Regions from separate parts of the Paenibacillus sp. MMO-177 genome, predicted to be linked through region 2. Evidence: riboswitches for the same ligand, from Rfam matches in the RefSeq annotation. Region 2 holds a riboswitch; the other holds the start of a gene.
What was found. Region 2 has a riboswitch for cyclic di-AMP ahead of WFK81_RS20700 (C40 family peptidase). Riboswitches for the same ligand answer to the same signal wherever they lie in the genome.
Positions count from the first base shown of each region.

Region 1 (4,120 bases), on a different contig from region 2:
TCGCTTGGGCTGCGTCCCCGGACTTTATCTATTATGAAGACACGTTATCCGGCCCGGGCATTCCGGGCGTCCGTATCAAGCTGTATCTGGATCCTGCCCATGAGGATCTGAAGGACCGGTATATGCATGCCGCCAAATCCGCCCTCTCCAAATACGGGCAATGGTATGGCGAGTACCCTTATTCGACCTTATCGGTTGTTGTGCCTCCTAAGGGAGCTAACGGGTCCGGAGGAATGGAGTATCCGACGCTCGTCACCTCCTTCGCCGCCGAGACGGATAATCCGGGCTACAGTCTCGAGAGAACCGTCGTGCATGAGGTCGGGCATCAATACTGGTATGGCATGGTGGCCTCGAATGAGTTCGAGGAGGCCTGGCTCGACGAAGGCTTTACCTCCTACGCGGAAGATAAAGTCATGGCAAGCGAATATGGCATCGAAGCTAACCTGCCGCTGGAATCGAGCTATATGACGGATCCCGCTCCGCTGAAGCAGCCATCTTGGGCTTATCCAAGCAACAACGTCTATGCCGAAAATGTGTACATGCGGGCGAAGCTCGTGCTGATCGGCATCGAGAAACAGGTCGGCGAGAAAATGATGCAGAAGATTATGCGCACCTACTTCCAGAAATATAAGTTCAAGCATCCGACCAGCACCGACTTCCAGCGCGTTGTCGAACAGGTGACCAAGCAGAAGTGGACCAATTACTTCGACCAATACGTCTATGGCAATCAGATGGCCGACATATCCGTGGAGTCCATTAACGTCCATCCGGTGGAGCAGGATGGAAAGCAGATGTATGAATCGGTTGTCCTTCTTCAGCGCAACGGCGGGTATAACGGTCCGATTCCGGTTGTCCTGAAATTCAAGGACGGCACCATTGTTCCGAAGTCTTGGGATCCGACGGAGTCTCACGTTCAATACAAAATTGTCCACAGCTCTCCGCTCCAATGGGTGGCTGTCGATCCTCAGCATACAAACGTGCTGGACAATAAGCATATCAACGACTATATGAAGGCTGACCTATCTGAGGTTACGCGTACCCGTTGGAGTCTGGGTATCTCTAACGTCATTCAGGGTCTGCTCGGAATATTAGGCTGGTGAGAAAACCTCTATCGAAGAATTTCGAAGATGAGCGACCGCGTCTAGAGGTAGGTTTTATCGCCAATAAGAATTTGTTCTTCCGGCTTTCTCGAAACTTATAACTTCTTATGTGGTAGCTAAGAATTGCTTCGCAATTTTAGGAGGATAAGCCATGAAAAATCATATGAGGCAAGGCTGGCGGCTCGCGATCAAGCACTTTTATATCGTTATCCTGCTATTCCTGTACCAGCTGCTGTGGGGATTTTTCCTGTACCGCTTTATCGATTCCGTTGTAGCGCCGCTGCTGCGGCGGTTTCCGGATCAATCCCCTTCCAAGGCAGCCGTCCAGCTGTTTATGAGCGAAGCGCAGTTTCAAATTATGAAGACGGATGTGCTGACTCCGTACCTGTGGCTGCTTGGCGGCTTATTCGCGGCAAGAATGCTGCTCTCGCCTTTATTTAACTCAGGTCTGCTCTACTCCCTGCAGCATGCGACCGATGCAGGAGGAACGCAGTTTCTGCAAGGCATCCGCCGGGCATGGAAGCCGGTTACCCTTCTCTACTGGATCGAGACCCTTCTTACTCTTGCTCCCGCATGGTGGCTGGCGCCAAAGGGTCTTGAAGCGCTGCTTCACAGCCGCTCGATCGGAGCCTTGCTGCAAAAGACCCTTCCCGCGGCGGGAGGCTGGCTGTTATGGGGCATCCTGCTCCATCTGCTGTTCCTCGCCATGCAGCTTGGAGCAACCAGCGGGAAGGCCGGGGGTATCTTCCAGTCCCTGGGCACAGCTGTTAAGCATCTTCTTCCTTTTGCCGGATTATCGCTTCTCATGTGGGCGATCGGCTCGGGAATCGGATTGTTTGTCAGTAGCTTGTCCCTTGTCTGGGCCGGCTTTATCGCCCTCCTTGTCCACCAAAGCTATCATCTTGTCCGAACCCTGATGAAAGTATGGACTCTAGCCTCCCAATACGACATTTTAAGATCAAAGGAAGTTTAAAATTTTCTCATAATTATAGAAGCAGCCCGCCCTGCGACCTAGTCGCGGCGCGGGTTTTTCGCGTTTTTTCGGGCTCGCTTGTCCGTCATTCTCCAAATAAATCAACATATCGGCTAGCAAAACCACATAGTAAAGAGTTAGTAAATCTTTATAGTGCTTCTCTGCTAGTCTGCGCGCCCTACATGAAGACTATTAACCGCAGGATACAAGCTTTTCCGCTTTGATTAGTCAAAAGGTTGCATGAGAATTATTAGAATTTGCCACTTTGGGGAGGAGATAAACGAAAATTACCGAATAGTTACCAAGTACATAAAACAAACTGCCTAATTCCTTGTACTGGAAACGGGGGAACCACCTTTGGGTGAATTGACTTCGACGTCCGAAAGATTGTATCGGCGCCCGAGAAGTCATAGGGATCCTTCAACCGAACCCCACAGCTAACCTCGTCGGCATTGGAAGGAGCTTTACCGTTTTGAAAAAGGTTACAGCACTACTTCTTGGACTTGCGTTAATGCTGGCTTTTCAGGCCGGAAGCGTTTTCGCAGACTCCAAAATGGACGGCATTGTCAGCGATTTGATTGGCACGCCGTACGTTGCAGGTGGAGCATCCACGAAAGGATTCGACTGCTCCGGATTTACTTCTTACGTTTTCGACAAAATGGGCATCGATCTTCCTCGCACTTCCACTTCGCAATCTGAAACAGGTAAGAAGATCGCAAAAAGCGATCTAGTGGCCGGAGATCTCGTGTTCTTCAACACGAACGGTCGTGGTGTATCTCATGTCGGCATTTATGTAGGAGACGGCAAGTTTGCTCATGCATCGTCCAGCAAGGGCGTTACGATAAGCAACCTTAGTGACTCTTATTATGTCAACCGGTATGTGACCGCTCGACGTGTCATGGACCCTAGCACTTTTGATAAATATGCCGACGAATAGAATCCGGCAGCCGCTTCCATCGGGGCGGATTGACAGGATTCCTGCAATAAAGCCGCATGCAGCTTGTCCCACCGGACAAACCGCATGCGGCTTTATTCTTTCCTGCTATTCTAGTCAGGCAGCCGACGTCTGCTGCTTCCGGCCGAGTGCCAGCATCGCAAGCAATACGACAAACATCGCAATGAGAAAAACGCCAAGAATCCAGACCGTTCGGTCCGCGCCATAGCTGTCCATCATCCATCCCGTCAATTTCGGGAAGATCGCCCCGCCCACTCCTCCGCAAGCGACAAGCAGGCTGGTTGTCCGCTCCGTCATGCCCGGAATGAGCCCGTTCGCGAATACAAGAGCAATCCCGAATACGCCGGAGAAGAACAAACCGCTTAGTCCGACAAGAACCATCATTCCGCTTAACTGCCCAATGGCCCCCATCGCGAGAATAACGACGCAGGCTCCGGCAATCGCAACAAACAGATAGCGGATGTATCCGACGCGATCCGCGATCCGTCCGGCGAACAGACGCCCGAGGATCATCGTGCCCCAGAACAGGCTTAGCGAGGAAGGGGCATTCGCTTCCGTCATGCCGGAGCGTTCGATCATAATCGAAGGCAAATAATTGGAGAAGCTCATTTCCACGCCAACGTAAATGACGAAAAATAAAGCCGACAGAAGCAGGAACGGAATCGAAGCTCTCTTATAGCCGAACCATCCTTTTGGACGCGGTTCGTCCGCTTCCCTCTCCGCCGCCGACTTCTTGCCTCTGGCATGAAAACCAATCTTGTCATCGATTGGCCCGAACGATATCGTCATCCATAATATAAAGGTAATGCCGGCAAGCGCCGATAAAATCGGGAAGGATAATTGCCAAACCCCATACCTGATCAATAGGCTAGCCATCGTTGGCATCAGGAAGGCCCCGATTCCAAAGAACGTCTCCAGCTTGGTCATCGCATTGGCCTTGCCGTTCTCTTCCGCCAGATCAATGACCATGGCTCCGATAACCGATTCGGTCATGCCAAAGCCAAAGCCGGCGAACAAGGCGATAAACAGCATCAGCCCCCAGGAATGGGGAGTCAGGCTGTAAGCCGCTTCGCCAAGCGTCAGAAGACCAAG
Region 1 covers NZ_JBBCUR010000018.1:30,688-34,807, forward strand. The annotation lists gene WFK81_RS29580 (M1 family metallopeptidase) at 1-1,100, shown strand, start outside; gene WFK81_RS29585 (hypothetical protein) at 1,252-2,073, shown strand; cyclic di-AMP (ydaO/yuaA leader) riboswitch at 2,384-2,540, shown strand; gene WFK81_RS29590 (C40 family peptidase) at 2,546-3,010, shown strand; gene WFK81_RS29595 (MFS transporter) at 3,125-4,120, opposite strand, start outside.
Region 1: another riboswitch for cyclic di-AMP. It lies ahead of WFK81_RS29590 (C40 family peptidase); the one in region 2 lies ahead of WFK81_RS20700 (C40 family peptidase).

Region 2 (4,120 bases):
TCGATCATGGAAATGGTATGTGGACGCTGTATGCCCATATTCGTATGAACGGAATAAAAGTGGAGGAAGAAGAAAAAGTTAATAGAGGCCAGAAAATAGCCGAAGTAGGCTCGACAGGGAATTCAACTGGTAATCATCTTCATTTTGAAGTCAGGATCAATGAAGAAGTTCAAAATCCAATGGATTATTTATAAGCATACGTTGTCATAACATTTTTATTTCCTACACATTATCATCAAATGTGAATTGTATCATGGAATAGAAATCGACAATGATATCGAAGAGAGGAGCTGATTTGTCATGATGATGGATAATATGACAGGAAATTCATCTATGATGCAAATGTGTATCATAATGGCTATTGCAGGGATCGTGTCTATTCTAATACTTGGTTTAACCATTTTTTTCGTCATTCGTTCATTGCAAAAGGGTAAAGTGAAAGACCATCCCCGGATGATCTTAGGCGAGCGTTACGTTAATGGCGAAATCAATCAAGATGAATACTTTGAAAAATTGAAGTGGTTGGACAAATAATCGGGTAGAGAGGAACAGTTAATGAAAAAGAAAGGTTCGGCCATCATGCCGAAAACATGGTGGGCAGGAGGACTACTCTTAGGATTTTTGGGTGCTGCATTTATCCAATTAGTAGTGTTACCGTCTAAAAAAGAAAATGCAAAAATCACTCATATTCATGGATTAGGTTTCACGAACGACGGAACTCAGCTGTTAATTCCCGCACATGACGGAATTATGGCCTATAGAAATGATCGCTGGAACCCCTTTGAAGGGGACAAGCATGATTATATGGGATTTAATCTTGTTGACGTCGGATTTTATAGCAGCGGTCATCCTGCATTAAGGTCCGACCTGGTTAATCCTCTTGGAATTGTGAAAGTTACTAATGACGGAAAAACGATTATCCCATTGGATTTACAGGGTGTCAGGGATTTTCATGGGATGGCAGCAGGGTATAAAACGCACGCCATTTATGTCTATAATCCGGAAGCCAATGCAAGGTTAAGTACATCGGGCGTATACGTAACATTAGATGACGCGAAAACGTGGAAAAAGAGCGAGTTAAATGGATTGGACGGACAAATGACCGCAATAGCCGCTCATCCTTCAGACCCCCAAACGGTTGCCATCGGAACAAGCAACGGTGTTTTCTTGTCGAGCGATTATGGCGATCAATTTAAGAAGCTAGCTCTTGAGGAAGAAGTGACTGCCGTAGCATTTGGAAAAAACGGCGATTTATTTATCGGAGGAAAGAAATTATTGTGGCAAATAAATGAAGAAATAAGATCGCTTATTACACCTGCCCTTGACCCGAATGATTTCATTACTTTCATCGCCCAAAACCCGCAAATTGAAAACGAAATAGCATTTTCCACATCTGAACGAAACGTTTTCTTAAGTCGGGATAAAGGAATAAGCTGGATCAAAATAGCGGTTAAAGGAATCGGTATAAAAAACAAGTAAATATATTATATTCATTTATTCTTTGTCGAATATGAGATTATTCTAATAGAAAATAAGAAGGAATTGGATAGAAAAAAGAGAAATAAATAAACCGAAATAAAAAACAAAACGAAATTTGCCGAATTCCTCTTAAAAAATGGAAACGGGGGATCCACTCTCGGGTGAATTAATCTGCACTTAAGGATTATAGGGAAACCTTCTTCCGAACCCTTAGCTAACCTCGTAGGCATCGAAGGGAGAAACTGTTTTGAAGAAAGTTATTGCTTCACTTGTATTGGGTACTATGTGTTTTGCTTTTTCTGGAAGTGCGTTTGCAAACGGAATGGATATCAAACATGCCGTTGATCAGGTCGTTGGAACTCCTTATAAATGGGGGGGGACAACAACAAACGGCTTTGACTGTTCAGGATTCATCTTATACATATTCAATAAATATGATGTAGATCTTCCACGGACATCCAAGGCACAGGCGCAAGAGGGAATAAAAGTTGCAAAAGAGAATTTAAAACCTGGCGATCTCGTGTTCTTTAACACAGATGGAAAGGGCATATCTCATGCCGGCATATATATCGGTAATGAACAATTCGCTCATTCTTCCAGCAGCAAAGGGGTAAGAATTAGTAGCCTCTCCGAGGACTATTATGAAAAACGGTATGTGACAGCTCGGCGTGTCGTAACAGAAGAAGTTTATGGGGAAATGACAACGAAAAACCATTAAAAAACCGAAAGAAACAAGTCCGTTTACGAGAGCCCTGCAAAACGAATACAGTTTCTGTAAAAGACAACCCAGTACCGCGCCGGTACTGGGTTTGTTGTATACTAGAAAAAAAGGAAAAAGCGAGTGACCATTTTTGTTGAATGCAGCCAAACAATTAACCGCATCGTTTCATGCGGAACTATATAATCTTGTTCCTGAAGACCATCTACTGCGGAAGATCCATGCATTAGTGGATTTCAGTTTCATCCACGAACTGGTGGAGCAATCTTACTGTAAATATTATGGCAGACCTGCCAATGAGCCCGAGATGCTTTTTCGCTTGTTGTTTCTGCAAATTCTGTACAACCTCTCCGATGAGCGTGTCGTACAGGAAGCGCAGGTAAACTTGGCTTACAAGTGGTTTCTCGGCGTGAATCCAGAAGATGCCGTACCAGATGCTTCGCAGTTATCACGGTTTCGAAACCATCGGCTCGGAGCGAGCCAAGTAGAAGACGTACTGAAACATGTGGTCGGTCAATGTATCGACCAAGGTTTGGTCAAAAGTAATGCCATTATTCTGGATGCTACACATACGCTGGCCGGCAGTCAGAAACAACGGCCTTTGGACGTTTTGCGAGATGCAGCAAAACGTTTGTTTCGTGTGGTCACCAAGCGTCACCCTAAATTAGAAAAGAAACTGCCTCAACTGCCAAAAGTTAAAAGCGACCAGGAAGATGCGGAACGAATTCTGCTGATCTATCTTGCCACATTAGGAGAAACCATTGAAAATCTTCTGCCTGACCATGAAGGCGCAGTAACGGAAAAGCTGGAAATTGCAAAACAAATCGTTGAAGATGAACGCTTGTTATCAAGCAAAGGTGTTTTATCGGCTATCGATCCGGATGCACGCTTCGGTTGGAAGAGCAGCACAAAGTCATTCTTCGGTTACAAAGAACATATCGCCATAACGGAAGAAGAAATCATTACCGCCTTGGAAGTCACACCAGGAAGCACAGACGATGGTAAACAACTACCTGTTCTGCTCGAACAAGCTAAAGCCAATGGAATTGACGTAGTAGAAATCATTGCAGACAAAGCATATTCCGGGAAAGACAATTTAGAGATAATGAAGACGGAAACCATTTCGCCGGTGGTTCCCCTTCATCCTGTTGTTCACGGTGGTGGTGAACGTCAGGAAGGGTTTGAATATAACAAGGATGCCGACTTTGTTGTTTGTCCTGCAGGTGAACACAGCACACGAAGGGCCATTCAGGGTAGCAAGAAAGACGGACGCAGTCGTTCGATGGTCTATTATTTTGACATTGAGAAATGTAAAACTTGTCCTCTGCAAGATGGCTGCTACCAGCCAGGAGCTAAAAGCAAGTCTTACTCCATACGAATAATAGCCGAACACTATAAAGAGCAGATTGAATTTGAGCTTACCGATACGTTCAAAGAAAGAATCCGGCGCAGACCGATCATAGAACATAAAAATGCGGAGATGAAAAGGTTCCACGGTATGGCTACAGCTAAATACCGAGGCTTATTTCGCATGCGAATACAAGCTTATCTCACCGCTTTCGTTGTAAACGTAAAGCGGATGGTGAAACTAAAAGAACAAAAACAGCTCGCCCTCAGATGAGGAACGAGCTGTTTTTGTGTGTGATTGAAATACATTTCCCAATTTCGAGTCCACTCTTATACAAAAGCAAGGCTTTTGCAGGGCTCTCGTTTACGGGGCTTGTTTCTTTTACTAATTGGCGAAGGAAAGGATAATAGAGGCCGTGTGAGTATTATCCTCTTATGCCCAACAAACCATTCTCAATTACCATAAGAAATGGCCTGCTTGCCCAAGGCTGTCCAACCTAACAAAAAAATATGTTTATTCACTTTTACTTGTTTCTTACCGCTGAGCGGGTCGTTTAGATAAACGTGATCTTTATC
Region 2 covers NZ_JBBCUR010000006.1:664-4,783, forward strand. The annotation lists partial or broken gene WFK81_RS20685 (M23 family metallopeptidase) at 1-194, shown strand, start outside; gene WFK81_RS20690 (SHOCT domain-containing protein) at 301-534, shown strand; gene WFK81_RS20695 (F510_1955 family glycosylhydrolase) at 556-1,479, shown strand; cyclic di-AMP (ydaO/yuaA leader) riboswitch at 1,586-1,723, shown strand; gene WFK81_RS20700 (C40 family peptidase) at 1,727-2,197, shown strand; gene WFK81_RS20705 (IS1182 family transposase) at 2,331-3,818, shown strand; gene WFK81_RS20710 (C39 family peptidase) at 3,998-4,120, opposite strand, start outside.